One region of the Rhizobium tropici CIAT 899 genome, then DNA from elsewhere that is predicted to be linked to it. Evidence: predicted binding sites of a transcription regulator. Region 1 holds the regulator's gene; each other region holds the start of a gene.
The links. Region 1 encodes PhoB, which activates phosphate uptake and scavenging genes when phosphate is short. Its sites were predicted from a motif close to TGTCATNNANCTGTCAT; they were not measured.
Positions count from the first base shown of each region.

Region 1 (7,352 bases):
AAGGGCCAGATCGATCTGACTGTCGATGAGAAGGATCGTAAGATATCCGACCGCCAGGTCACCTGGATGAAGCAACTCAGCGAAAGCGGTGCGCTCTACAAGGCCTTCAACAGCGGTCTCTTCCTGTCGGGCAACTCGAGCCGGCCCGAAGCCGCCGGGCTCGGCGTCGCTCTGATCGGCTCGTTCTACCTGATGCTGACCGTTCTCGTCCTTGCCTTGCCGGTCGGCGTCGCCGCCTCGATCTATCTGGAGGAGTTCGCACCGAAGAACCGGCTGACGGATTTGATCGAGGTCAACATCAACAATCTCGCGGCTGTCCCATCGATCGTCTACGGCCTGCTGGGTCTCTCGGTCTTCATCAACATGATGGGACTGCCGCGCTCGGCCTCGCTGGTCGGCGGTCTCGTGCTGAGCCTGATGACGCTGCCGATGATCATTATCGCCACACGCTCGGCGCTGCGGGCCGTGCCGCCGTCGATCCGCAGCGCGGCGCTCGGTCTTGGTGCATCGCGCATGCAGATGGTCTTCCATCACGTCCTGCCGCTTGCGATGCCCGGCATTCTGACGGGCACGATCCTCGGGCTTGCGCACGCGCTTGGCGAGACTGCGCCGCTGCTTCTGATCGGCATGGTCGCCTTCGTCGCCAACTATCCGGCATCGCCGCTCGATCCTTCGACGGCGCTGCCGGTGCAGATCTACATGTGGGCGAGCGAAGCCGAGCGGGCCTTTGTCGAAAGGACGTCCGGCGCCATCATCGTGCTTCTCTTCTTCCTCGTCGCGATGAACATCGGCGCCATCCTGCTGCGGCGCCGCTTTGAGCGGCGCTGGTAAGGGAGGGCGCACGAAATGAACATGATGACGGAAGCCGCCAGCGAAAAAGCATTGTCCAGGAAGATGACGACGATCCCCTACAAGATGATCGGCCAGGACGTTTCTGTGTTCTACGGCGACAAGCGGGCGCTCTTCGGCGTCAATCTGAAGATCCGCACCAATACGGTCACGGCTTTGATCGGCCCTTCCGGTTGCGGCAAGTCCACCTTCCTGCGCTGCCTCAACCGCATGAACGATACGATCGAGACCTGCCGGGTCACCGGCAAGATCACGCTCGACGATCAGGATGTCTACGACGACAGCATCGACGTGGTGGAACTGCGCGCCCGCGTCGGCATGGTCTTTCAGAAGCCCAACCCATTTCCGAAGTCCATCTATGAGAACGTCGCCTACGGCCCGCGCATCCATGGCCTGCATCGCTCAAAGGCCGATCTCGAGCATATCGTCGAGACCAGCCTGCAGAAGGCCGGTCTCTGGGGCGAGGTCAAGGATCGGCTCCATGATGCCGGCACGAGCCTGTCCGGCGGCCAGCAGCAGCGTCTGTGCATCGCCCGCGCCGTCGCGGTCAGCCCGGAGGTCATCCTGATGGACGAGCCATGCTCGGCGCTTGATCCGATAGCGACCGCCAAGGTCGAGGATCTCATCCACGAGCTTCGGGAAAACTTCACCATCGTCATCGTGACGCATTCCATGCAGCAGGCAGCCCGCGTCTCGCAGCGTACCGCAATGTTCCATCTCGGCCACCTGGTCGAGGAGAACGACACCGATAAGATGTTCACCAATCCCGACGATTTCCGCACGCAGGATTACATCATGGGCCGTTTTGGTTGATGATGGCAGGCGCGCGGCTCATTTCACACAGTTCACCTTGAGGATAGAAAAATGGTCTCCACTCACATTCTCTCTGCCTACGACGAAGACCTGAAGTTCCTGACGCGCCGCATTGCTGAAATGGGCGGCCTGGCAGAGCAGATGGTTAGCGACAGCGTACGCGCCTTGGTCAACAGCGACGCTGCCCTGGCCCAGAAGGTCATCTCCGACGACGTCGTTCTCGACCATGCCGAGCGCGAAGTCGGAGACAAGGCGATCGTCACCATCGCCCGCCGTCAGCCGATGGCGGCGGACCTGCGTGAAATCATGGGCTCGATCCGCATCGCATCCGATCTCGAGCGCGTCGGCGATCTCGGCAAGAACACTGCAAAGCGCGTCATCGCCGTCCAGGGCACCGGTGTCCCGCGCCGCCTCGCCCGCGGCATCGAGCATCTCTCCGAACTGGCGCTGAGCCAGCTCAAGGAAGTTCTGGATGTCTACGCGACCCGCTCGCCGGACAAAGCCGTATCGATCCGCGAACGCGACGAGGAAATCGACGCCATGTACACCTCGCTCTTTCGCGAGATGCTGACCTACATGATGGAAGATCCGCGCAACATCACCACCTGCACGCATCTTCTTTTCTGCGCCAAGAACATCGAGCGCATCGGCGACCATGCCACCAACATCGCCGAGACGATCTATTACATGGCGACGGGCGCGCAGCCGGAAGGCGAGCGCCCGAAGGACGATACCGCCAATACCGTCGGCGCAGTGACGGAATAATCTGGAAGCGAAGAAAGGAGACCATAGGCGCATGGTTCCGAGAGTTGCTGTTGTAGAAGACGAGGAAGCGCTTAGCGTTCTGCTGCGCTACAATCTTGAGGCCGAAGGCTTCGAGGTGGACACGATCCTCAGAGGCGATGAGGCCGAGCTGCGTCTCCAGGAGCGCATCCCCGATCTCCTGATCCTCGACTGGATGCTCCCCGGCGTATCGGGCATCGAGCTCTGCCGCCGGCTGCGTATGCGGCCGGAGACGGAGCGCCTGCCGATCATCATGCTGACGGCCCGCGGCGAGGAAAGCGAGCGCGTGCGCGGGCTTTCGACCGGCGCGGACGATTATGTCGTCAAGCCGTTCTCGACGCCGGAGCTGATGGCTCGCGTCAAGGCGATGCTGCGGCGCGCCCGCCCGGAGGTTCTCTCCACGGTGCTGCGCTGCGGCGATATCGAGCTGGACCGCGAAACTCATCGCGTCCACCGCAAGAGCCGCGAAGTGCGGCTGGGGCCGACGGAATTCCGCCTGCTTGAGTTCCTGATGTCCTCGCCGGGCCGCGTCTTCTCGCGTTCGCAGCTGCTCGACGGCGTATGGGGTCACGATATCTACGTCGACGAACGCACGGTCGACGTCCATGTCGGCCGCCTGCGCAAGGCGCTCAATTTCTCCAATATGCAGGATGTCATCCGCACCGTTCGCGGCGCGGGCTACTCCATGGAAGCCTGAGCGGGGAGACCCGATCAGGCATCAACATAGCGGCGGAAACAGAAAACGGGCCTCAAGGGCCCGTTTCTTTATCTCAGTCATCAAGCCTCTCAGCCACGCGGCTGGGCCGGTCTACGCCGTTCATGCACCGGCTGGTAGGCCAGGCGCTGATGGTAGGTGCAGTAAGGCGATGAATCTGGGCTCTCGTTGCCGCAGAAATGGAAATCGTCCTTCAGCGGATCGCCGACCGGCCACTTGCAGGTGCGCTCCGTCAGTTCCGTCAGGCCGAGGCGGCGGGAGATCGGAACGACGACGTTCGATGCCGGGCGATATTGGATTTCGTTGACGGAATCGATCTCGATCTCTTCCTTCAGCATGGTTGCGCCCTGCTGGCGGGCAACCACCGTGCGGGTAGCAACGCGCGATCCGTAGGTCGCAGCGCGAGGTGCCGCTGCGCTGCGCTTCGGCGTGCGTGCTGCGGTTGCCGTGCCGCCCGCCTTCGCTCGGCCGGGGAGGTTCAGGCGATGCACCTTGCCGATGACGGCGTTACGGCTCACGCCACCGAGCTGCGCAGCAATCTGGCTGGCGCTCAATCCTTCGGACCATAGCTTTTTCAGCTTCTCGACGCGTTCGTCTGTCCAATTCATGCCCTGTCTCCGCTGTCGCGTTTCCGATGGCAGAATCCCTCACCATTGCCTCGCATGGTATCGAGGCGCGAAACGCTCTAAAATTGTGGTGACTAGTTCCGCCGCATGCAGTCTAGCAATTGGTTTTTAACCTAGTGTGAGGCTGACTCCGTGACAAGAGTCGCGGGAATCTTGAGGAATCGATTTCGAGGTTTTCCCCAACTTGCTGTCCGGGCGTGGCATTTCTGCCATAGGCGCCGCCCGGCGCATCTCTTTTGCCGGCAAGTGTTTTCTCGCACCTGCTAAAACGGCAGTTTTGTTGACATCGCGGTGCAAAACATCAATAGTGCCCGAGCCGCCGCAAGGCGGCATTTTTGATTTTTTCGGACCCGTTTCATCAAATGGAAGCGATCGGTCCTTAAAGTTGTGATCAGGAGATAGGGCCATGGCCGAGACCACGCCGCTTTACGACACCTACTTGCGCGCTCCGCTGCGGTTCGAGCGAGGCGAGGGCGTCTGGCTGGTCACTGAGAATGGCGAACGCTACCTCGATTTCGCAGCCGGCGTCGCGGTCAATTCGCTCGGTCATGCTCATCCCCATCTTGTCGCCGAACTGAAGGCGCAGGCCGACAAGGTCTGGCACCTGTCCAACCTCTATGAGGTGCCCGGTCAGGAGAAGCTGTCGAAGCGGCTGACGGAAGTGACCTTCGCCGACAAGGTGTTCTTCACCAATTCGGGCGCAGAAGCTCTGGAGTGCGCCATCAAGACTGCGCGGCGCTACCAGTTCGCCAAGGGGCATCCCGAGAAGTTCCATATCATCACCTTCGAAGGCGCCTTCCACGGCCGCACCATCGCAACGATTGCCGCCGGTGGCCAGGAAAAATATATCGAAGGCTTCGGTCCGAAGGCCCCGGGCTTCGACCAGGTGCAGTTCGGCGATCTTGACGCCGTGCGTGCCGCCATCACGGATGCGACGGCTGCGATCCTGATCGAGCCGGTTCAGGGCGAGGGCGGCATTCGCCCGGCGACCAACGAATTCCTGCGCGGGCTGCGGGAGATCTGCGATGAGCACGGCCTGCTTTTGATCCTCGACGAAGTACAGTGTGGTGTCGGCCGTACCGGCAAGCTCTTCGCCCATGAATGGTCCGGTATCAAGCCTGACATCATGGCGGTCGCCAAGGGTATCGGCGGCGGTTTCCCGCTCGGTGCGTGCCTTGCGACGGCAGAAGCCGCTTCCGGCATGAAGGCCGGCACGCATGGCTCGACCTATGGCGGCAATCCGCTCGCCATGGCAGTCGGCAATGCGGTTCTCGATATCGTGCTTGCCGAAGGCTTCCTGCAGCATGTGCGCGATGTCTCGCTGGTATTCCGCCAGGGGCTCGCCTCGCTCAAGGATCGTTTTCCTGACATCATCGAGGACGTTCGCGGTGAAGGCCTGATGCTCGGCATCAAGGCGGCCATTCCGCAGGCGGACCTGCTGCAGGCGATCCGCGCCGAGCGTCTGCTCGGTGTTCCGGCCGGCGACAACGTCATCCGTCTGCTGCCGCCGCTGGTCGTCACTGCCGAAGAAGCACGCGAAGGTTTCGCTCGCCTGGAGCGCGCCGCCGAGCGTGCGCGCGCTGCCCGCACCAAGAAATCGGCTTGAACTCAACGCCCGCAATTGGGGCGTTCCTGCCCCACGCGGGCGTTATTGTTTTTTCTGGAGTACAGGTAAGGACATGGCTTCTCCGAAACACTTTCTCGATCTCTCTGCCGTTCCGGCTGCCGATCTGCGCAATATCATCGATGACGCGATCGTCCGAAAGAGCGCGCAGAAGGCCGGCACGGCCGACAAGCCGCTCGCCGGCAAGATGCTGGCGATGATCTTCGAGAAGCCGTCCACCCGAACCCGCGTCTCCTTCGACGTCGGCATGCGGCAGCTGGGCGGCGAGACGCTGTTCCTCTCCGGCACCGAAATGCAGCTCGGCCGCGCCGAGACGATCGGCGACACGGCGAAGGTGCTGTCGCGCTATGTCGACGCGATCATGATCCGCACGACCGATCACTCGCGCCTGTTGGAACTCGCGCAACATGCGACCGTTCCGGTCATCAATGCGCTGACCGACGACACGCATCCCTGCCAGATCATGGCCGATATCATGACCTTCGAAGAGCATCGCGGCCCGATCAAGGGCAAGACGCTTGCCTGGACCGGAGACGGCAACAACGTGCTGCATTCGCTGATCGAAGGGGCCGCCCGTTTCGGTTATCGCATGAATATGGCGGTACCCCTTGGTTCCGAGCCGAAGGATCACTATCTGAACTGGGCCCGCAATGAGGGCGCCGAAATCATGCTCTCGCATGATGCAGACCGTGCGGTCGCCGGCGCCGATTGCGTGGTAACCGATACCTGGGTTTCCATGAATCAGGAACACCGGGCTCGCGGTCACAACGTCTTCCAGCCCTATCAGGTCAACAAGGCTTTGATGGCACAGGCCGGCAAAGACGCGTTGTTCATGCATTGCCTGCCCGCCCATCGCGGGGAGGAAGTGACGGACGAGGTGATCGATGGCCCGCAATCCGTTGTCTTCGATGAGGCGGAAAACCGCCTTCACGCGCAGAAGTCGATTCTTGCTTGGTGCCTGGGCGCGATCTGAAGATATTAAACCGCGTCTCAAAGGCGCAGGCCCTAGAGCCGGATGGTCTTAGGTCGAAGCGACCCAAGACCTGAATCCGGTCTAGAATCAAAGAAATAGAGCATGACGGCGCCCGAAAACCGCTCTCACTTTTCGGCGTCATGCTGCAGGAGTAAGCTAATGGCAGAAAATGCCGCCTCGCTGGGTCAGTTCGATTTCGCCGGTGACGATCACGTGGTTCCCTTCCAGGTGGAAGGTCTCGATGTGCGTGGCCGTGCCGTACAGCTCGGTCCCCTGCTGGACACGATCCTTGCCCGGCACGACTATCCGACGCCGGTCGCGCGGCTGCTTGCCGAAGCCATCGTCCTGACCGTCCTGCTTGGCACGTCGCTGAAATTCGAAGGCAAATTCACCGTGCAGACCAAGGGCGACGGTCCCGTCGACCTTCTGGTCGCCGATTTCTCGACACCGGAAAATGTTCGCGCCTATGCGCGTTTCAATGAAGAAGCGCTGGCAAAGGCAGTTAAGGAAGGCAGAACCGAGCCGGAGCAGCTGCTCGGCAAGGGCGTGCTCGCCTTCACCATCGATCAGGGCCGTTTCAGCCAACCTTATCAGGGTATCGTCGCGCTCGATGGTGCTTCGCTCGAAGAGATCGCCGGCACCTATTTCCGCCAGTCGGAACAGATCCCGACCCGCGTGCGTCTGGGCGCTGCAGAGCTCTTCGATCGTGATGAGAACGGCAAGCCGCGTCACCGCTGGCGTGCCGGTGGCCTGATCGCGCAGTTCTTGCCGGAAGCGCCCGAGCGCATGCGCCAGCCGGACCTGCATGGCGGCGATGGCGATAGCGGCGCGCGTGATCACGCCGAGGACGATGCCTGGGCGGAAGCGCGCAGCCTGGTGGAAACCATCGATGCCGACGAGCTGACGGATCCGCTTGTTGGTACCGAGCGGCTTCTCTACCGCCTCTTCCACGAGCGCGGCGTCCGCGTC
Region 1 is NC_020059.1:579,873-587,224, forward strand. Features, by position in the region: gene pstA (phosphate ABC transporter permease PstA) at 1-831, shown strand, start outside; gene pstB (phosphate ABC transporter ATP-binding protein PstB) at 847-1,662, shown strand; gene phoU (phosphate signaling complex protein PhoU) at 1,714-2,427, shown strand; gene phoB (phosphate regulon transcriptional regulator PhoB) at 2,459-3,142, shown strand; gene RTCIAT899_RS02860 (GcrA family cell cycle regulator) at 3,232-3,768, opposite strand; gene RTCIAT899_RS02865 (aspartate aminotransferase family protein) at 4,193-5,392, shown strand; gene argF (ornithine carbamoyltransferase) at 5,466-6,383, shown strand; gene RTCIAT899_RS02875 (Hsp33 family molecular chaperone) at 6,543-7,352, shown strand, end outside.

Region 2 (7,352 bases), on a different replicon from region 1:
GGCCGCGACGTGCTCTCGCTTGGCAAACATGACATGCGCGAGATGCGCAAATCGGTACAGATGATCTTCCAGGATCCCTTCGCCTCGCTCAATCCACGCATGACCGTCGGCCAGGCGATCGCTGAACCCTATCTCGAACACCGAATGGGAACGGCTAAAGAGGCAAGAGAGGTCGTCGCCGACATGCTGCGAAGGGTGGGGCTGACGCCTGATATGGCCAGCCGCTACCCGCACGAATTCTCCGGCGGCCAGCGCCAGCGCATCTGCATCGCCCGCGCGCTGGCACTGCAGCCGAAAGTGATCGTCGCCGACGAAAGCGTGTCCGCGCTCGATGTGTCGATCAAGGCCCAGGTGATCAACCTGATGCTCGACCTGCAGCAGAGCCTCAATCTTTCCTTCCTGTTCATCTCGCACGACATGGCCGTGGTGGAACGCCTGAGCCACCGCGTCGCCGTCATGTATCTCGGCGAAATCGTCGAGATCGGCCCGCGCGCGGCCGTCTTCGGCAATCCTCAGCACGACTACACGAAGAAGCTGATGGCCGCCGTTCCGGTGCCGGACCCCGACCGCCGACGCGAGAAGCGCATGGCGATGAGCGACGAACTGAAGAGCCCGATCCGGCCCGTCGATTATCTGGTCAAGCCACGCGAGTATCGAGCAGTCTCTCCCAGCCATCTGGTTGCCGTCTGACACTTTCAATCCGATCGACCGGAAGGTCCTTCGTCATCCGCAACCTGAGCAGACGCCAATACCGGCGAAACCGCGCTTCTTCCTTGCGCAGTTAAAGCCGCTCTTGCAAACGCACACCGCTTTGATTAATCGTTTAATCAAGGAAACCGGAGCGCGCTCTTGGATGAGCCAGACACGCCCTTCTTCGATTCGGGAAATCGCAACCAAGCTGGGTGTCTCCACGGCAACGGTCTCGAATGCCCTGCGCGGCACGGGGCGAGTGTCGTCAGCCCTTGCGGAGCAGATTCGCCTGGAAGCAGATAGGCTCGGCTATGTGCCTGACCATACGGCCCGGGCTCTACGCACCGGCAAGAGCAATACGGTCGGCCTGCTGGTTCCGAATATCGGCCAACCCTTATTTCCCGCTTTTGCCCAGGCCATCGAACGAGCCGCCAAGCGGCGCGGTCTTGCCGTTCTGATCGGCGACAGCCAAGGTGATCCGCAGCAGCAGGAATTCGAAATCAGAACCATGATCGCCCGCGGCGTCGATGCACTGATCGTGATACCGACACGCGGCACGACCATTGTGCCCGCGGATGTCCCTGTGTCGGTCGCTGTGATCGACAGCGTCGCTACAACAGGCAATGTCGCCGCCAGCGATCATCGTGAAGGCGGGCGCCTGATCGCCCGCCATCTGCTCGAGCTCGGTCACGACCAGTTTCTTGTCCTCGCCGGTCCAGAAAATTCGCTGGTGGCGCGCGAGCGCGTCGAAGGAATGCGTGAAGTCTTCCGCCAGGCCGGCGTCGAACCGGCATTGCGACACAGCGATGCGACCTTTGAAGCTGGCAACGCCCTCGGACGCGAGCTCGATCTCCGCCATTTTACCGCCTGCGCCGCCGCCTATGACGCCCTCGCCATCGGCTTTGCCATTGCCGTCAGAGGCAGAGGCTGCAGCATTCCGGAAGACATATCGCTCACCGGTTTTGATGATCTGATGTGGGCTCAAATCGTCTCTCCGCCGCTCACGACAGTCCGGCAGGATCTGGAAGCGGTGGCGAACCACGCGCTCGCCTTCGTTGCCGGAGAAACCGGGACCAGCGGAATATTCCCGACGAAACTTGTCGTGCGGCAGTCGACCGCTCGCCCATCCGCATTTGCCAAGGGAGACATAAATGCCGAATGAACTCCAAGACCTCCATTCGTCCGAGCTGCGCGATCGTGCCGTCCGGGCGGCATTGGGGCTTGAGCCGTTCGATGTACTCCTCATCGGCGGAACGCTCGTCGATGTCGCGACCTCGGAAATGAGGCCGGCCGATATCGGCCTTGTCGGCCCCTTGATTGCGAGCGTTCATCCGTCGGGGACAAGGAAGGACGCAAGCCAGACCATCGACGCTTCGGGACGATTCATCACGCCCGGATTTATCGACACGCATATGCACGTCGAAAGCTCGATGGTGACGCCGAGGCGATATGCCGAAACTGTCGTTCCCCAGGGCACGACGACGGTCTGCTGGGACCCGCATGAAATCGGCAACGTCGCTGGCCTCGATGGTATTCGCTGGGCGCTTGAGGAGACGCGGCAATTGCCGCTGCGCTTTCTGACACTGGCGCCGTCCTGCGTGCCTTCAGCGCCCGGCCTGGAACTCGCCGGCGCGGAGTTCCGCTCGGGCGAAATGGCGACCATGCTGAGCTGGCCGGAGATTTCCGGCGTTGCCGAAGTGATGAACATGCGAGGGGTCCTTGAGCGAAGCGAGCCGATGCGCGGCGTCCTCGAGGCCGGACTTGCAAGCGGCAAGCGCGTTTGCGGTCATGCTCGCGGCCTCGAAGGCGCGGAATTGCAGGCCTTTGTTGCCGCAGGCATCCAATCCGATCACGAACTCACCTCAGGCGAGGACTTGCTGGCGAAATTGCGGGCGGGCCTGACCATCGAGCTACGCGGTTCCCACGACTATGTCCTGCCCGGCGTGATCGAGGCGCTGAAGAAACTGCCGCATCTGCCGCAAACATTGACGATCTGCACCGATGACGTCTTCCCCGACGACCTCGTGAATGACGGCGCGATGTCATCCGTTCTAAGACGTCTGATCGGCTATGGAATGAAGCCGGTCGATGCCATCCGCGCCGCCACGCTCAACGCCGCCATGTGGTTGAACCGCTACGATCTGGGGTTGGTCGCGCCCGGTCGCCGCGCCGACATTGTCATCTTGTCCGATCTCGAAAACATCGTGGTCGACCGCGTCTATGCGTCGGGACGTGAAGTCGCCAGAAACGACAGCCTCACCGAAAGCAGCGAGCGCGTGTCCTCGGATGCCTATCGCGACACCGTAAAGCTCGGAAGGCTTTCTGCCGCTGACTTCACGATCGAGCTGGCGGACATGACCGAGGCACACGTCAACACCGTTGTCAGTCCGCGGTTCACGAAGTGGGGAGAGGCGGTCGTCAAGGTCGAAGACGACAAGCTCGTTCTGCCGGACAACATGCTCTTGATGGCCGTCATCCATCGTCACGGAAGAAAAGATCCGACGCCTGTCATCGGCATTCTGGAAGACTGGGGTCATTGGCGCGGCGCTTTGGCAACGACCATATCGCATGACAGCCATAACCTCACCGTCTTCGGACGCGATTCCGCCGATATGGCTGCGGCAGCCAATGCCGTCATCGATGCCGGCGGCGGCATGGCGACAGCGGCAAACGGCAAGGTGACGGCCGTGCTGCCCCTGCCCGTCTGCGGATTGCTGTCGGATGCGCCCGCGAAGGAAGTCGCCGACGATTTCGCCAGGTTGCGGGCGGCGGCCGATTCCATCGCCGACTGGATGCCCCCCATTCGCACCTTCAAGGCGGTCGTCGGGGCGAGCCTTGCCTGCAACCCCGGTCCGCATGTCACCGATCTCGGGCTGACCGACGGAACCACCCAGGACATCAGACCGCTTCTGGCTACAAGCCGAAACTGAAGTCACCGGCCAAACGGTAATATGGCCGATTTAGGAGAACATCCGAACCGCAGTGGACGTCCTCTATTCTGTCACATCCATGTCATGAAATACGCCGACACCTCATGCCAAATCAGGAGCGGGTACCCAGATGGATTATTTCAGACGTTTCAACTTTCTGTTCGCGACGCCAACCTTTGACAATGAGGATCTGGAGGGTGCCCGCTACATTCAGATCGTCGAGGAGATCGAACGCTCCGGTTTCGAGGTGGTGCGCGCGCGCAATCTCGAAGACGCCGAGATCGCCGTGCAGACGGACGCTGCCATCGGCTGCATGCTGGTCGACTGGGGCAAGAAGGGCTTGGAAGGCAAGACTGCTTCCCTCATCAACCTCATGCGCCGGCGGGGCCTCGAATTCCCCATTATCCTACTGATCCGCCGCAAGCGCTTCGAGGATGTGCCGGTCGAAGTCCTCGATTTCATCGACGGCTATGTCTTCCTGTCCGAGGAAACGCCCGCTTTCATCGCAAAGAGCCTCATCAGCCGGCTCAAGCAATATGCCGAGACGCTGAAGACGCCTTTCTTCGGTGCGCTTGTCGATTATGCCGAGGAGGGCAACCACCTCTGGACCTGCCCCGGGCACAATGGCGGCATCTTCTATAGCCGCAGTCCTATCGGCCGTGTCTTCATGGAGCATCTCGGCGAAGCGGTGTTTCGCGACGACCTCGACAATTCCGTGCTCGATCTCGGCGATCTTCTGACCCATGAAGGGCCGGCGCTTGCCGCGCAGAAGGAAGCAGCCAAGATCTTTGGCGCCGAGAAGACCTATTTCGTCCTCAACGGCACGTCCACGTCAAACAAGGTCGCTCTGTCGGCCCTCGTCACCGATGGCGATCTGGTGCTGTTCGACCGCAACAACCACAAGGCCGCCCATCACGGTGCGCTGATGATCTCGGGCGGCATTCCGCTCTATCTGCCGACCGCACGCAATCTTTATGGCCTGATCGGTCCGATGGACTTTGCAACGATGGACGAGGACGCGCTGCGCGAGCGCATCCGCACCCATCCGCTGGTGAAAGATCCGGAGGCCTACAAGAAGCCGCGCCCGTTCCGCGTCGCGGTCGTGGAGCAATGCACCTATGACGGCACCATCCACAATGCCGAGATGATCCTCAAGCGCATCGGCCATCTGTGCGACTACATCCTCTTCGATGAGGCCTGGGCGGGCTTCATGAAGTTTCATCCGCTTTATGCCGGGCGCTTTGCCATGGGTCTTTCCGACCTCGGCCCGGATGCGCCTGGCATCATCGCCACCCAATCCACCCATAAGCAGCTCGCAAGCTTCTCGCAGGCCTCGCAGATCCACATGAAGGATAGGCACATCACCGGCCAGAAGCGCCGCGTGGAGCACCGGCGCTTCAACGAAAGCTTCATGCAGCACGCTTCGACCTCGCCCTTCTATCCGCTGTTTGCCTCGCTCGACGTCGGCGCGCAGATGATGAAGGGCCGCTCGGGCGAAGTGCTTTGGGACGACACGATCCGTCTCGGCATCGAGCTGCGCAAGAAAATCCGTGCCGTGCGCCGCGAATTCGAGGAGAAGGAGCATCGCCCGGAACGACGCTGGTTCTTCGAGCCTTTCGTGCCGGATCGGGTGGCGATTCCGGATGTGTCGAGCCCAGGCGCCGTGCATGACGTGCCGTGGGAAAGCGTGGCGACCGACCAGCTCGCCACCAATCCCTCCTTCTGGCACCTGACGCCCGATGAGGCATGGCACGGCTTTTCCGGCATGGAACCGGGCTTTGCCATGACCGACCCGAACAAGCTTACCCTGCTCACTCCGGGCTTCGACCGAGCCACCGGTAAATACACCGAGCATGGGATTCCGGCGCCGGTGGTCGCGCAATATCTGCGCGAAAACCGTATCGTCGCCGAAAAGAACGACCTGAATTCGCTGCTCTTCCTCCTCACCCCCGGTGTCGAAGCCAGTAAGGCCGGTACGTTGATCAGCGGCCTTGTCGCCTTCAAAAAGCTTCATGACGACAATGCGCTGCTGGAAGAGGCAATCCCGGAATTCTATCGCCGCCGTCCAGGCCGCTATGCAGGCGTGCGCCTGCGCGATCTCTGCGCTGAAATGCACAATTTCTTCCGCCAGGCCGATGTGAGCGCCCTGCAGACGAAGCAGTTTTCCGCCGAACACCTGCCGCCGATCGCCATGTCGCCGCACGATGCCGCACGTTGCCTTGTTCGCAACGATGTCGACTATCTGCCGATCGACGCCATTGCCGGCCGCATCGCAACGACACCCTTCGTCGTCTATCCTCCGGGTATCGCGACCATCGTGCCGGGCGAGCGCCTGACGGAACAGGCAAAGCCCATGATCGACTATCTCAAGATGTTCGAAACCTGCTTCAACACCTTCCCCGGTTTCGAGGTGGAGATACAAGGCCTCTATCGCGAGGTTGATGCAGCCGGCAAAATCCGGCTCTATACCTACGTCGTCGCGGAATAGGCTTGGAATTCAGGTTCGGACATGAAGCAGGATAAAGCAATCATCGTTCGCCCGTCCCGGGAGAGCGACGTCGATGCCATGCTGGCAATCTATCGCCGCCATATTCACCGTGGCGTCGAAGCTGGGGTTGATGATAGCGACACGCCGCAGCCGGACGATCTGCGCGAACGGCGCAAGAATTTGAAGGACAAACGCTTCCCGCATGTCGTTGCGATCGAGGGTGAGAAGGTCGTCGGCTATGCCTATGTGGTATTGTTTCGTAAGCGCCCGGCCTATCGCTACACCGTCAAGCATTCGATCTATGTGCATCACGACCATATCGGCCAGGGTGTCGGGAGCCTGCTGATGCGCGGGCTGATCGACGCCTGCGCGGCCGCCGGTTTCCGGCAGATGATCGGCTATATCGATGCCGACAACGTCGCTTCGCTTGCCCTGCACGAACGCTTCAGCTTCGTTCGCGTCGGCCTGCTGCCGGCTGTTGCCTACCGTTACGGTCGCTGGGCCGATACCGTGATGGTCCAGCGCTCGCTCGGTCCCGGCTCCACCACGCAGCCGCCTCCGCCGCCACTCTCCACCCGCTGAAGCAGAGCCGCTTATTGGCCGCCACGGCAAACTTCCCGCTTATGTCGGTTGCCGCGGTTGAGCTGGCCTGAAGCCCAGCACGAAATCCACGACCTTCGACGAGGACATTTCGCAGGGTTTGAGGGTGGGGCTTGCTCCGGAGAGGACATAGAGATTGAAGCTGACGATGTCGGTCCCACCAAGCTCCTCGCCGTAGAGCCAAACTCGCTTCCCGTCAGCCGATCGCTTGACCGTCACACCCCAGGGGCGATCTTGAAAGCGCCCCTCCGAATAGCCGTCAGACAGCTTCGCAAGCGCATGTTCGAGGTCCGACAATTCGGACGCCAGCAGCGCGTCGTTCGTCATGGCGCCAGGCATTCGTCACATATGCCGCAGCCGTCTTCATCCATCTTCCGCGCCGATCGCTGCCTTCGGCAGCATAGGCACGCGGTTCCGTTAGATCGAGATTCCTCGTCATGCTCGGGCGGAAGGATTTCCATCAGCAGGTCGGAAAGGGGTTTGGTTGCGACTTGGCCCATCTTGAGGCTCCGTATTGGGGGACGGACAAAAGATAAGAAGCCTCGAAGGCATCTCAAGGTGGCACTTGCGAATGACTGTCACAGAGCGATTTGCCCGCATCTCTCCGGCACGGCAACTGAGCCGGTTTGATATCGTGATCAGGG
Region 2 is NC_020062.1:1,973,916-1,981,267, forward strand. Features, by position in the region: gene RTCIAT899_RS31130 (ABC transporter ATP-binding protein) at 1-690, shown strand, start outside; gene RTCIAT899_RS31135 (LacI family DNA-binding transcriptional regulator) at 854-1,852, shown strand; gene RTCIAT899_RS31140 (adenine deaminase) at 1,842-3,620, shown strand; gene RTCIAT899_RS31145 (Orn/Lys/Arg family decarboxylase) at 3,751-6,108, shown strand; gene RTCIAT899_RS31150 (GNAT family N-acetyltransferase) at 6,130-6,690, shown strand; gene RTCIAT899_RS31155 (hypothetical protein) at 6,730-7,047, opposite strand.
Region 2: a site for PhoB is predicted at 3,690-3,706, ahead of RTCIAT899_RS31145 (Orn/Lys/Arg family decarboxylase). Genes of this name have one in related genera too.

Region 3 (7,352 bases), on a different replicon from region 1:
TGAAACGGAATTCCTGCTCCTCGTCGGTGATCGAGAACCAATATTTCAGGAGAATGATGCCGGAGCGAACCAGCATGCGCTCGAAGTCCGGCACGGAGCGGAAGAATTCTTCCAATTCCTCCGGCGAGCAGAAGCCCATGACGCGTTCAACGCCGGCGCGGTTATACCAGCTGCGATCGAACAGCACCATTTCGCCTGCCGTCGGCAGGTGGGCGGCGTAGCGCTGGAAATACCACTGGTGCCGCTCGCGCTCGGTCGGAGCCGGTAGTGCGACCACGCGGCAGACGCGCGGATTGAGGCGCTGGGTGACACGCTTGATGGCGCCGCCCTTGCCGGCGGAATCTCGGCCCTCGAACAGTACGACGACCTTCAGCTTCTTGTACTGCACCCAGTCCTGCAGGCGCACCAGCTCGTGCTGAAGGCGGAAGAGTTCGCGGAAATAGACGCGGCGATCGAGCGCCGCTTCGCCTTCGCCGATAAGGCCCTCTGCGACCAACTCGTCCAGCCGATCCTCTTCAAGCTGCATCTCCAGCTCTTCGTCAAAGCTGTCGACGATCTCATCCTTGATGCGGCTGAGCGGGTCATGGGTTTCATCGGTCATAGTGTGCCTCCTGCGCTATTTTCATCTTGTCTCCGCAATCCTGGGCTGCGGAGAGCCGGCACGCTGCTCGAGCATGTGCCGGCTGTGGCTCTAGTGTTATTCTGCGGTCCAGCCGCCATCGACGGAAAGCGTCGTGCCGGTAATCTGCTTGGCGGCATCGCCGCAAAGGAAGACGGCGATGGCTGCGACTTCATCGACGGTCACGAATTCCTTCGTCGGCTGGGCGGCGAGCAGCACATCATGCTTGACCTGCTCTTCCGTCATATTGCGCGCCTTCATCGTCTCGGGGATCTGCTTCTCGACGAGCGGCGTCCAGACATAGCCGGGCGCGATGGAGTTGACGGTCACGCCGTTCTGGGCGGCTTCCAGTGCGATCGTTTTGGTGAGACCGGTAATGCCGTGCTTGGCCGAAACATAGGCAGACTTGAAAGGCGAGGCGACAAGGGCATGCGCCGAGGACGTGTTGATGATGCGGCCCCATTTGCGTGCCTTCATGCCGGGGATGGCAGCCTTGATGGCATAGAAGGCTGCAAGCAGGTTGATGCGGATGATTGCTTCCCACTTGTCGTCGGGAAATTCCTCGATCGGGGCAACGAACTGGATGCCGGCATTGTTGACGAGAATATCGAGGCTGCCGAAGGCTTCCTCGGCTTCGCGCACCATGGATGTCACTTCCTCGCCATTCATCATATTGGCGCCTGAATAGCGGCACTTCACGCCGAAATCGGCTTCGATTGCCGCGCGTTCCTTTTCGATTGCATCGGCATCGCCAAGACCGTTGATCGTCACATTCGCGCCTTCAGCGGCAAAGGCACGGGCGATCGCAAGCCCGATACCGCTCGTCGAACCGGTGACCAGCGCATTCTTCGAAGTCAACGAACCCATGATGCTACTCCTGCAATCTCTATGACATGGTTGGGTAAGGGAAATGCTCCACGTGAGCGCACACTGCCAGCCCGATATGTCGCTTTGATAACAGTGCAATTTGCAGTGAGCCGTGGGCTTTCGTCCCCTGACACTTCTCTGTCATGCAACCGTGCAAGTTTTCGCTCCGGTGCCGGCGATTTCCTCCAACGACGGAAGATACGATGAAGGTCGAAGACATTCTGAAGCATGCCTATGCGATGCCGCTGACCAATCCCTCCTATCCTCCAGGGCCCTATCGGTTCTTTGATCGCGAATACATCATCATCACCTACCGGACCTCGCGCGAGGCGCTTGAGGCCGTCGTGCCCGCGCCGCTCGAAATCGACGAGCCGCTGGTGAAATACGAATTCATCCGCATGCCCGATTCCACCGGTTTCGGCGATTATACCGAGACCGGACAGGTGATCCCGGTGACCTATCGTGGACAAAAGGGCGGCTATGTCCACTCCATGTATCTGGATGACGATGCGCCGATCACCGGCGGCCGCGAGATCTGGGGTTTTCCGAAGAAGCTTGCCAGCCCGAAGATCGTCAACGAGGGCGAGGTCATCGTCGGCACGCTGCATTATGGCAGCGTCCTTTGCGCCACGGGAACGATGGGTTACAAGCATAAGCCGATCGACCAGGGACCGCTTCTGTCCGCTCTCTCGGAACCCAATTTCCTGATCAAGATCGTGCCGCATGTCGACGCCACCCCGCGCATCTGCGAGCTTGTGCGCTACTATCTGACCGATATCACCATCAAGGAAGCCTGGACTTCGCCGGCCGCCCTCGATCTCAGGCCGCATGTCATGGCCGACGTGGCGCGGCTGCCTGTGCTGGAAGTGGTTTCGGCCGTTCATTTCACGGCCGATCTGACGCTCGGCCTCGGCGAAGTCGTTCACGACTATCTCGCAGAGCGCAGATAGCCAAATCTCATTGCTACTTCATGCTGGAGACGGATCGTGCTTGAACGAAACACCAAGGCCGCAGCCCCGACTATTCCGGAAATTGCCGCTCAATATGATCGCGTCGCCCTGGTTTTCCAGGGGGGCGGCGCGCTCGGCGCCTATCAGGCCGGTGTCTACGAGGCGCTTGCCGAAGCGGGATGCGAGCCGACCTGGCTTTCCGGCGTCTCGATCGGCGCGGTCAATGCCGCGATCATCGCCGGCAACGAGCCCGGCCGGCGGCTGCAGCGTCTGGAGCAATTCTGGCAGATCATCTCCGGCCGCAAGATCTGGGCCTATACGCCCGAAGGCGATTTCTTTCGCGATATCCGTAACCGCACCAGCTCGTGGATGACGATGACCATGGGCCAGCCCGGCTTCTTCAAGCCGCGCTTTCCCAATCCCTGGCTGGAGTTGCCGGGCGCGGAAGGCGCGACCAGCTTCTATGATTCGGCGGAGCTGAAGAAGACGCTGGAGATGCTGATCGATTTCGATGTGCTGAACGACGGCAAGAAGCGCTTCAGCGTCGGTGCGGTGAATGTCCGCACCGGCAACTTCGTCTATTTCGACACCGACAATATCCGCATCGGCCCCGAGCACATCATGGCAAGTGGCGCGCTGCCGCCGGCACTCCCGTCCATCCGCATCGAGGGCGAATATTACTGGGACGGCGGCATCGTCTCCAACACGCCGCTGCAATATCTGCTCGATCAGGAAGAAGACCGCAGCTCGCTCGTCTTCCAGGTGGATCTGTTCAGCGCGCGCGGCGTCCTGCCGCGCAGCATGCCGGATGTCCTTTCACGCCATAAAGACATCATGTATTCGAGCCGCACGCGGCAGAACACCGATAATTTCAAGCGCATCCACGGACTGAAGATGAAGCTTCTGGGTGCACTGAAGCGTGTCCCTAGGGATCAGCTGACTGCGGAAGAGGAAGAGCTGATTGCCGATTATTCGGATGCCGGTGTCGTCAACATTGTACATCTGATCTATCAGCACAAGAACTACGAAGGTCACGCCAAGGATTACGAGTTTTCCGGCACTTCGATGCGAGAGCACTGGGATATGGGCCTCGAGGATACGAAGCGGACGCTGCGCCATACCGAATGGCTGTTACCGCCGTTTACCGACGACGCCGTCGCTATCCACGATCTGCACCGGGAAGATCCGGCCTGAGGCCAATGTTGCGCTGGAGCAGTTCCAGCAAAAGTGCGAAGCGATTTTGCGTCCGGAACCGCGTAAAAACAAGAAGATTGAGCGTTTTCGCGATTCGAAGAAAAGCGGAAATGCTCTAGGCTGTGGTGACGATTTAAGGATTTGGGGTTCCCAGTGAGGAGCAAATCAGATTCAAGACTGATTTTTGGAGGTCGGTCATGGATATCGATAGGCTCAGTGCGGAACAGTGGTCTCGGATCGAGCCGTTTGTGCCGGGAGGACGCAAGGGGCGTCGTGGTCCGCGCTCCAATAACAGGCGGTTCGTCGAGGCGCTGGTCTGGATGGCCCGCTCTGGTGGACGTTGGCGTGATTTACCCGAAGGTTATGGCAACTACCAGACCGTCAAGCGGCGCTATTACCGCTGGATCGAGATGGGTGTCCTCGAAAGTTTGTTCGAGGCGTTAGCGCGAGAAGCGGACCTTGACTGGGTCTCGATCGATTCCACCTCCATCCGTGCCCAGCCTCAAGCCGCTGGCGCCCGGCGAAAAAGGGGGGAGCGGACGCCCAGGGCCTTGGCCGCTCACGCGGCGGGCTAGGCACCAAGATCCACGCCGTCGTGGATGCTTTGGGGCTACCGGTGCGCTTCGTACTTGCACCGGGACACCGTGGCGATGTGATTTATGGCAAGGAATTGCTCCATGGCCTCAATCCCAGCCACGTCATCGCCGACCGAGCCTATGATGCCGAACACTTCCACGACACCATTCTGGACGCCGGCGCTGTTCCGGTCATTCCACCACGACCCGGGCGACGACGCCCGCATGCCTGCAATTGGGGCCTCTACAAGGAACGCAACCTCGTGGAGCGCTTCTTTGCAAAGCTCAAGCAATTCCGTCGCGTGGCTACCCGATACGACAAACTCCTCGTCAACTTCAGAGGGTTCGTCATCATCGCTGCAATTGCAATCTGGCTCAAATAGTTAAATCGTCACCATAGCCTAGATCGCTACCGCAGACGATTGCGCCGGTCCGGGGAGATTTTCAGGGTCCGCTCGGCCGCGATGGTTTTGCTCAACAAAGCCCGCATTGGCGGGAGGCTGTTTCCTGCTCATCGAAACCATGTGCTTCTCGCGGCGTGCTGTCCGTCAAATGGATTGACACCATCGCGCCGCCTTCCGGCCGGTTTGCGAATTCCAGATGCCCGCCATGGGCAAGCGCGATTGCTTGCACCACGGATAGCCCCAGTCCGGTGCCGCCCGTTGCGCGCGAACGCGAGGGGTCGCCACGCCAGAACGGGTTAACGGCGACGGCATCCATATCCAGCGGAAATCCGGGACCGCGATCGAGAACGCGGATGATGACGCTATCGTCCGCCACCTGTTCGGTTTCGCATCGCAGCGAGCCGCCCTCTGCAGCGTAGCGGCACGCATTTTCGAAAAGCGCCAATACAGCCTGGCGGATACGGGGAGAGTCGGCTGAAATCCAGGCGGGTTTCAGCTCCGTTTCCACCTGAAACCTGCGGGCTTCCAGCATGGGCTTTGCCGCGGCGATGACAGTCTCGACCAATCGCGATGCGTCGATGCGCTGGCGCTCGATCACCAGCTTCTGGCCGATGGCGAGCGACAGGGTGCGCAGGTCTTCGACAACCCGCGCCAGGCCTTCAACCTGCAGGAGGAGATCGGAAATGATTTTCTGGTCCATCGGAAATACGCCGTCTAGCATGCCTTGCAGTGATCCTTGCAGGATGGTCAACGGCGTGCGCAGCTCGTGTGCAACCGCCATGTTGTTGAAACGCAATCGTTCCTCCATCGTCTCCAGGCTGGTCGCAAGAGCGTTGAAGGTTTCGACAAGGCTCGCGACTTCGCGGGCGCTTCGATAGGAGGCGGGGACGCGGACGGAGAAGTCGCCTGATTTAAGGCCCTCGGCGGCAGAGGTGAGCTCTTCGAGCGGATGTGTGAGCCGACGCGCCAGGAAGACGCCGATCACGGCGCAGAGGAGCGCTGACATGAGGCCGAAGACGAGCACGGAAAGCTGCACCTTGAGATCCGTCGGCTCCGTCAGCGAATTAAGATGTTCGACAAGCAGCTTCAGCGAATCCCCATCGGGGATCTTGTTTTCGCTCAGCATCTTGTAGGCTGTTGCGGCTCGCGGCGGCAGGGCATCGCTGATACCCTGCTCCAGATAGGTTGCGTACCAGTTGACCCCCAGATAGGTCAGGCCGACGCTGAGCAGCAGCATGATCGTGATGACGACGGCCGTAAGCGAGGCAAGCGGCGCGCTGGGAAATCTCGGTTTCTTCATCTCGGGTCCGAAAAGCGATAGCCGATGCCGCGCACGGCAGGAAAGAAGCCGATCTGCCCCATTTCCTCCAGTTTGCGCCTGAGATTGGAAATGTGCGTGTCGACGGTCCGCACCAGAGCATCGCTTTCCGGCAGGCAGGCATCGAGAATATCGGCACGCGCGAAAGCCTGGGTCGGATGGCGGATCATATAGGCGAGGATGCGGAATTCGCTGAGCGTCAGCGGCAATGCAATACGGCGCTCGTCCTTGTTGATGAAGACGGTATAGCTGCCGAAGTCGACCTCCAGTGCGCCGAAGCGCTTGATGGCTTCTGCTCGCTCGCCCTGCGTCCGGCGCAAGACCGCTCTGACGCGGGCGACAACTTCCTGCGGGTTGAACGGCTTGACGATGTAGTCGTCGGCACCGAGGCGCAGCCCGCTCAGGCGGTCGATGTCGTCCGCGACGGCCGTAACCATGATGACCGGCGTCGAGCCGGCCTGGCGCAGGCGGCCGAGCACGCCGAAGCCATCCAGTTTTGGCAAACGAACGTCCAGCAGCACGAGATCCGGCTTCAAAAGCGCATGGTGCTGCAGCGCGGTTTCGCCATCGCCGGCGCGAACCGTGCGAAAGCCGTCCCGCGTCAGATAGCCCTCGAGTATCTGCGCGATCGCCGGTTCATCCTCGACAATAAGAACGAGACTGTTATCCACCCCTAGCGCCCTGTGCTTCTTCCGTTTTTCCGTTCGACTTTGTCGCCCGAACCTTACTATTGCGGACTAAGCTCGCTTCCGCAATTTCCAAACGGTTTCCCGATCGTCCGATGGCCGATTCTGAACAGAGCCTTCATGCGATCTTCGCCATTTCTTGACAATCGGGCTTCAGCTTGGCGCCGTTCCGCCTCTGGAGACATGGCATGTGGAAATTTGCATCAAATTCTTGGAGCGCCGGCTCCGGTCAAATGCGGCCGCGTCAGCTGCAGGCAACTGCGGATAGCGAATTGGCTGTTATCGGCATGCTGATCGTCTGGACTAGCTTCGTCTTTGTGGTTTTTCCGAAGCTCGATCTGGCGGTCGCGCGCTTGTTTGCCCATGGGCATGTTTTCTGGCTGGCGGAGAATCCCTGGCTGAAAGCGGTGAGGGACATCGCTCGTCAAAGCCAGCCCTATATTCTCGGCGCCATGGCTGTCGCCGTGGTTCTGCATGTCTTCCTGCCGCGGCGACTGCGGTTCTGCCCTCCCCACAAGCCATTGTTCGTGCTTCTGAGCTTTGCCGCCGGGCCGCTGTTGATCGTGCAGACGCTGAAAGTCGCAATCGGACGTGTACGCCCCCGCGACCTGATCGAATTCGGGGACACGGCGGACTTTACACCGGTATGGCAGTTCTCGGGGGCGTGCAGCCGCAATTGTTCCTTTCCTTCCGGCGAAGCCGCCGCGGCTGCGGCGGCGTTGTCCCTGTTGATTCTCGT
Region 3 is NC_020062.1:1,634,769-1,642,120, reverse strand. Features, by position in the region: gene ppk2 (polyphosphate kinase 2) at 1-601, opposite strand, end outside; gene RTCIAT899_RS29600 (3-hydroxybutyrate dehydrogenase) at 698-1,486, opposite strand; gene RTCIAT899_RS29595 (acetoacetate decarboxylase) at 1,690-2,436, shown strand; gene RTCIAT899_RS29590 (patatin-like phospholipase family protein) at 2,473-3,630, shown strand; one part of gene RTCIAT899_RS29580 (IS5 family transposase) at 3,828-4,155, shown strand; one part of gene RTCIAT899_RS29580 (IS5 family transposase) at 4,155-4,588, shown strand; gene RTCIAT899_RS29575 (ATP-binding protein) at 4,680-5,909, opposite strand; gene RTCIAT899_RS29570 (response regulator) at 5,906-6,598, opposite strand; gene RTCIAT899_RS29565 (phosphatase PAP2 family protein) at 6,802-7,352, shown strand, end outside.
Region 3: a site for PhoB is predicted at 1,563-1,579, ahead of RTCIAT899_RS29595 (acetoacetate decarboxylase). Genes of this name have one in related genera too.

Region 4 (7,352 bases), 1.5 Mb from region 1:
ACATGCCGTTGTAAAAATAATACGCCCCCTGGGCCGATGATTCCTGCGTTTCGTGCACCGAGGCCACGATGCGACGCTGAATGCCTGTGTGGACGCAGGCATAGGTGCAGGAATGGAAACACTGCAGGACGAAATAGCCGAAGAAGCCGAAATTGATCGGAAACAGGATCCAGCGCACAATGCACATGCTCGCGCCGAAAAAGATCAATGTCCAGGCGCTGAACCGCCGACTGAGCTTCTTCGACAGGAAGAAAACCATCACCTCAGCCGCAACGCCGATGCTCCATAGGACGGCAATTTGCGCGCCGGAAAAGCCAAGCTTATGCCAGTAGATCGATGCAAACGTATAGAGCATCGCATGGCTCGATTGCTGGATCGACACGCCGATCATGGTGATGAGCAAGTGCGGCGAGCGCAGGCTTCCGGTCGGAGATTGCAGATTGATCGGCAGGTTACGCCGGCGCGTCGGCCCGATGCGCGGGGCGAAAAAACCCATCAGCGTCGTCAGAATGAATCCGGCCACCATTACGGGCAAGACAGTGGAGCCGCCCCACATGCCGATCAGCTGGCCGCCGAGAAGGGTCGACAGGATGAATGTGATCGATCCCCAGACCCGCATGGAGCCGTAGTCGAAGCCCCAGCGGCGCACGCCCGACATGGCGATCGACTCAACCACCGGCACGTAAGGCGCGTAGGTGGCGCCCTGAATGCCGTAGACCAGAAGCACCGGCCAGAAGTCGCTCGCCCAGTAGAGCGCGACAGCCGTCAGCAGCGACAGCGCACCCGACCATATCAGCACATCCGCCCGCTCCGTCATATGGTCGGCGAGCACCGCGATGATGGGTGTCACGAGCACCCGAACGACCATGGGAATGGCGAGCACCAGGCCGATCTCATGATCATTGAAATTCAGCCCCGCCAGCCAGACGGGGAAAAACGGCAGGGCAATTCCGTTGACGAACAACGGAGCGCAGTAGGACAAGGCAGTGCGCAAGCGGAAATATGGAGGCGCACCCTCGCCCTGGAAGGACTTGATCGCGGGAATCATGACAGACCTGAAGGGAACTCATTTGTCCCTATCACGCTATCGAGAATACGACTATGGCGAGAAATGGCCCAAACAGTACCGTTTCGGAAAAACCAAAGCCGTAGGCGTTCAATAATTATGACAAACTATTAGCAAGCTTGTGAACAGGCGCAGAATTATGCCGCTTGTGCCCCGAGTGCCTGCGGCATTTCCTCGACGGGCGAGCCAACGGGTTGTGTCTCGAGAATATTCTGCCAGGTAATGAGCTCGAACGTGCCGTCTTCGTGTTCGGCAATCGCCGTGCAGCTTTCCACCCAGTCGCCTGTGTTGATGTAACGGATGCCATCGAGATCCTCGATCACCGCATGGTGGATATGGCCGCAGATGACGCCATCGGCATCGTTGCGCTTGGCCTCTTCGGCGACGACACGCTGAAATTCGCCGATGAAATTGACGGCATGCTTCACCTGCAGCTTCGCCCAGGCCGAGAACGACCAGTAAGGCATGTTCAGGCGGCGGCGTACCGCTGCAAGGCCGATATTGATCAGAATGGCCATGTCATAGGCCCAATCACCAAGATAGGCGAGCAGGCGGGCATTGCGGACGACGACATCGAATTCATCGCCATGCAGCACGAGATATTTCTTGCCGTCGGCCGTTTCATGCATGGCGCGCTGCGCCACCTCGATGCCGCCGAAATGCATGCCGGGGAAGTCACGCAGGAATTCGTCATGATTGCCCGGGATATAGACGATACGCGTGCCCTTGCGCGCCTTGCGCAGGAGCTTCTGGATCACGTCGTTGCAATGCTGCGGCCAGTACCAGTTTCGCTTCAGTCTCCAGCCATCCACGATGTCCCCGACCAGAAAGATGGTATCGGCTTCGTGATGACGGAGAAAGTCGAGCAGGTAGTCCGCCTTGGCGGCCTTCGAGCCGAGATGCACGTCAGAAATGAATAGCGTTCGGAAATGCCGGGGGTCCATGTTTTCATTCACGAACTATATGTCCGTGCCCTATCCTACGTTGGCTATTCCAAAACCAGACTCGTGTTTCAGGAAGATGACAATCCCTGTGCTTGACGGCTCAGCCGCGAGCATAGCGTTCGATCCAAGAGACGCCGGCAGCTTAATTCTTGCAAAAAAAGGCAATTCAGTTTTGTCACGACAAAAACGCTTTGTGACCTCAATTCCATACTGTGAAGGCGAAGCGATTGATGTATGCAGAAGACTCAAAGCGCAGGCAGGAATAGGAATGGAGACCGCGAGATGGATACGCACGATACTTCGAAAAAAGCCGAAAACTTGGCGAGTGGCGATTTCGACGAACAGGCGCTCTATTTCCATCGCTATCCCCGCCCCGGCAAGCTTGAAATCCAGGCCACCAAGCCGCTCGGCAACCAGCGCGATCTGGCGCTTGCCTATTCGCCCGGCGTTGCCGCGCCCTGTCTTGCCATTCGCGACAATCCGGAAGCGGCCGCTTATTACACGTCCCGCGCCAATCTCGTAGCGGTGATTTCCAACGGTTCGGCGGTGCTCGGCCTCGGCAATATCGGCCCGCTCGCTTCCAAGCCGGTCATGGAAGGCAAGGCCGTTCTTTTCAAGAAATTCGCCGGCATCGATGTCTTCGACATCGAAATCGCAGCCCCGACGGTCGATGAGATGGTCAACACCGTCTCGGCGCTCGAACCGACCTTCGGCGGTATCAATCTCGAAGACATCAAGGCGCCGGAATGCTTCGACGTCGAGCGCCGCTTGCGCGAGAAAATGGAAATTCCGGTCTTCCACGACGATCAGCACGGTACCGCCATCATCGTCGCCGCCGCCATCCTCAACGGACTGGAACTCGCCGGCAAGAAGATCGAAGAGGTCAAGATCGTCGCCTCCGGCGCGGGCGCAGCCGCGCTCGCCTGCCTCAACCTGCTCGTCATTCTCGGCGCCAAGCGCGAAAACATCTGGGTTCATGATATCGAAGGCTTGGTCTACAAGGACCGCAACGTCCTGATGGACGAGTGGAAATCGGTCTACGCTCAGGATAGCGACAAGCGCGTGCTTGCCGAATCCATTCCGGGCGCCGACGTCTTCCTCGGCCTGTCCGCCGCCGGCGTGCTGAAGCCAGAGCTGCTGGCGCAGATGGCCGAAAAGCCTCTGATCATGGCGCTCGCCAACCCGACGCCGGAAATCATGCCGGACCTCGCCCGCGCCGCCCGCCCCGACGCGATGATCTGCACCGGTCGCTCGGATTTCCCGAACCAGGTCAACAACGTCCTCTGCTTCCCCTATATCTTCCGCGGTGCGCTCGATTGCGGCGCCAAGACGATCAACGAAGAGATGAAGATGGCCGCCGTGCGCGCCATCGCAGCACTTGCCCGCGAGGAGCCTTCCGATGTCGCGGCGCGGGCCTATACCGGTGAAACTCCGGTCTTCGGGCCGAATTACCTGATCCCCTCACCCTTTGACCCGCGCCTGATCCTGCGCATTGCGCCGGCCGTGGCAAAGGCAGCCGCAGACAGCGGCGTCGCCCTGCGTCCGATCACCGATTTCGACGCCTATATGGACGAGCTCAACCGCTTCGTCTTCCGTTCGGGCTTTGTCATGAAGCCTATCTTTGCCGCCGCGAAGATTGCCGAGCGCAAGCGCGTCGTCTTTTCCGAAGGCGAGGACGAACGCGTTCTGCGCGCCGCCCAGGTTCTTCTTGAAGAAGGCACGGCCGTCCCGATCCTGATTGGCCGTCCTTCCGTTATCGAGACGCGCCTGAAGCGCTACGGCCTGAAGATCCGTCCGAATACGGATTTTGCCGTCATCAATCCGGAAGACGATCCCCGCTTCCGCGAATATGTCGAGCTTTATTTCTCGCTGGTCGGCCGCGCAGGCGTTATCCCCGAAGCAGCGCGCACCATCGTTCGCACCAACACGACCGTCATCGGCGCGCTTGCCCTGAAGCGCGGCGAAGCCGATGCGCTCATCTGCGGTCTCGAAGGTCGTTATGAGCGTCATTTGCGCATCGTCCGCCAGGTCATCGGCAAGCGGCCGGACGTTCGCGATTTCTCCGCATTGAGCCTGCTTATTTCGCAGCGCGGCGCGACCTTCTACACCGATACCTATGTGACCTTTAATCCGACCGCCGAGGAAATCGCGGAATCCACCTGGCTGGCTGCCGAGGAAATCAAGCGCTTCGGCATCGAGCCGCGCGCTGCCCTCGTCTCGCATTCCAACTTCGGCTCCCGAGAGTCGGAAAGCGCCACGAAGATGCGCGAAGCGCTGGCTCTCGTCCGCAAGGCAGCACCGGATCTGGAGGTCGATGGCGAAATGCATGGCGACAGCGCCATTTCCGAAAGCCTGCGCCGCCACGTGATGCCGGACAGCGCGCTTTCCGGCGAAGCCAATCTACTGGTCTTCCCCAATCTCGATGCGGCCAATATCACGCTCGGCGTGGTCAAGACCATGACCGATGGTCTGCACGTCGGTCCCATCCTGCTCGGGACGGCGCTTCCGGCCCATATTCTCTCGCCGTCGGTCACTTCCCGTGGCGTGGTCAATATGGCGGCGCTCGCCGTCGTCGAGGCCTCGCAGATCGCCTGATGCTGCGCCTCGCAGCCGCCGTCAGAACGGCACCGCGCTTCATGCAATCGCGGTGCCGCCCATCTCCTGGCTATTGTCGGCTGCGAGCTGCAATTTCAGGAAAATCCTCTCGAAATCCGTGCTTTTTCATGGATACGTTGTTAAGCTGCAGCGTGTAATCTTCAGCGAGTTAAAACCGCTTTCGAGAGCAGCACCGTGAACCGCGGCATAAAACAAGCTTCCATTGCCCTCTTTTCCCTGCTGGCGGCCACGCCGGCCCTCGCACAGGCCGATCTCTGCGACGAACTGCGCGGCCGCTATGTCGACATCAACGAGGTGATCGGCGCCAGCCAGGAGACACGCCAGCTCTCGCGCACCATCGTGCAGCAGAACCTGATGATCCGCCGGACGATGAGCGACCTGCGCAACCAGGGCTGCGCCGAAGGCGACGACGGCGTATTTGGCGACCAGGACAATCAGGGTGTCTGCGATGACATCAGGCAATCGATCGATCAGATGCGGCAGGATCTCTCCCTGCTGATGGATCAGCGTGAGGAAAGCGTCGGCCGCGTCGATGCCGTAGCCATGCAGCGCCGGCAGTTGCTGGATACGATGCAGCGTAACGGCTGCAGTCTGCCGGCTTCGGCCACCCCGGATATCGTGATCGATACCCACACGAAGATGGACGCCTATGCACCGCAGGAGCAGTCGCTGGCCAAGCCTGAAAGCTCCATTACCGTCATCGAAACGCCACGGCTCCAGAAGAATTCCAGCCTGGAACAGAAACAGGCACCGCCGACGCCGGCGCCCAAGATAACACAGGCGCAGCCACAGCAATTTCCGCCGGATCGGCCATACGATCCCTTAGCCCATAAGGTGCGCCAGGTCGGCCCGCAATTCCTCGCGACCGACCAAGGCAGCATCGACCTCAAGCATCCCAAAGAGGCCGGGCCGCAGCCGACGCAATAATGCGTCGGCGGATGCTCCCAATCTCCGCCTGCAGGCTTTCACGCTGTTCCTGACTTGCGCAACAGGGAAATGATGGCCTCATCGCCTGCCTCGCGCGCAAGATCGCGATAGGACCGTCCTGAGGCGTCCCTGACCGAACGATCCGCCCCCTGCGCCAGCAGGAAGCTTGCCGCGTCGCCGCGCCGATTGGCGATGGCAAAGCCGAGCGGCGTCATCCAATCGCGATCGGTGGGCTCTCCATGCGAACGGAATTTACCGAAGCGCATATTCACCTGCGCCGGATGCTTGTCGAGAATAGCCGCAAGCTGATCGATCTGGCCGAAAGCTGCCGCCGCGAAAATATCGAGCGGATAGGCTTTCAAAAACTCGACCATCTCATGCTTGCCATTATATTCGGCCCAACCGATTGGCGGCGCATGAAAAATCGGATCGCGAACAGTGGTATCGGCTCCATGCTCGATCAGCAGTTTCGCCATCTCCATATGGCCATGCAGTGCCGCCTCATGCAGCGGCGTTCGGCTCGTCATCGCGTTAGCGTCGAGACCCAGGGCCAGCATTCGGCGGACGGCTCCAAGGTCGTTTTCCCCGGCAGCGTCGTGGAGCATGGCCGGATGAGCCTTACGCATCGCCGCTGCGATATCAAGGTCGCGCCCACCTGGCATTTGCTGGAAAACTTTCTTGATTTGTTCGGCATCGATGTCGCCGGCCTTCACTTGAATATAGGCCCAATCCTCTGGCTTCAGGCGAACCGCGACAGCACCCTTTTGAATAAGGTATGCCGCCAGCTTGCTATCGCCACTTAGGCGAGCCCATTCGTAGGGCGTTCTACCATTGACAGGCTCGTGAACATCAGCGCCATGATCCACCAGCAGGCGCACCCGCTCGCCCATACGATGTTCCAGCGCCCAGGCAAGCTGATAGTCGAAAACGGTCTGCGAATTCTCGACGAACTTGCCATCCTCGCGCACGAGCCAATTGTTCTTATCCCTAGCCGACAAGCCATATTCGATCAGCAATTTCAGGCACGTATTGTCGGGTTCGAACATGCGGTTGTAGAGCGCCTGGCTGTCATTCGCCTCGGCGCCCGCATCGAGCAGCAGCCGCGCGAATGCCTCGCATTCCGAATGCTGAGGCTGACGCTCCTTCCCCGCCTCGCCTTCGCCGAAGACGCCGGTCAAGACAGTGAATCGATATTGGCCGGCATCGAGGAAGAAGGCGTTGACGTCGGCACCGCGCCGGACCAGCTCACCGGCTGCCGGCAGGCTGGAACGACCTGGCACGCGAGCATAGGCCGCGTACATCAGCGGAGTGAGATCATGCGGCCCGCCCTTGCGATCGAGAAGCTGCGGCTGGCGATCGAGCCAGCGAGCTATACGATCGGCATCGCCGAGTGCAGCAGCGACCTGAATGCTTTCGTCGGCAATCTCCGGATTGTCTTCAAGCAGTCGCAGCGCCTCATCGAAGCGTGCGGGATCGGCGGGAATATTGGCAAAATACGAGACCGTCGCCAGCGACAGGAAGCGATTGGCGAGCTGATCTGGCGGAACATGCCTGCGATCGCCGCTTTCCAGATGCGCCTTCAGCTTCGTCCAGCTGGAGAAACCGAATTCACGGGCAAGAACAAGCTGAATGTCCTGCAGCCCCACATTGGCGATATCGGCAAAATAGGGCGCAACGCGGCTGCGCGCCGAAGCATCGCCGGCTTGAAGGGCCTTGAGGAAAGACTTGGCCTGCTTTTTCAGGGAATCGAGAGTGGCGTCGACAGCCAAAGAGCGCGTGGTCACGATAGACCTCCTTCC
Region 4 is NC_020059.1:2,045,269-2,052,620, forward strand. Features, by position in the region: gene RTCIAT899_RS10010 (MFS transporter) at 1-1,048, opposite strand, end outside; gene RTCIAT899_RS10015 (UDP-2,3-diacylglucosamine diphosphatase) at 1,204-2,010, opposite strand; gene RTCIAT899_RS10020 (NADP-dependent malic enzyme) at 2,293-4,605, shown strand; gene RTCIAT899_RS10025 (hypothetical protein) at 4,801-5,553, shown strand; gene RTCIAT899_RS10030 (ankyrin repeat domain-containing protein) at 5,592-7,337, opposite strand.
Region 4: a site for PhoB is predicted at 2,076-2,092, ahead of RTCIAT899_RS10015 (UDP-2,3-diacylglucosamine diphosphatase). Genes of this name have one in related genera too.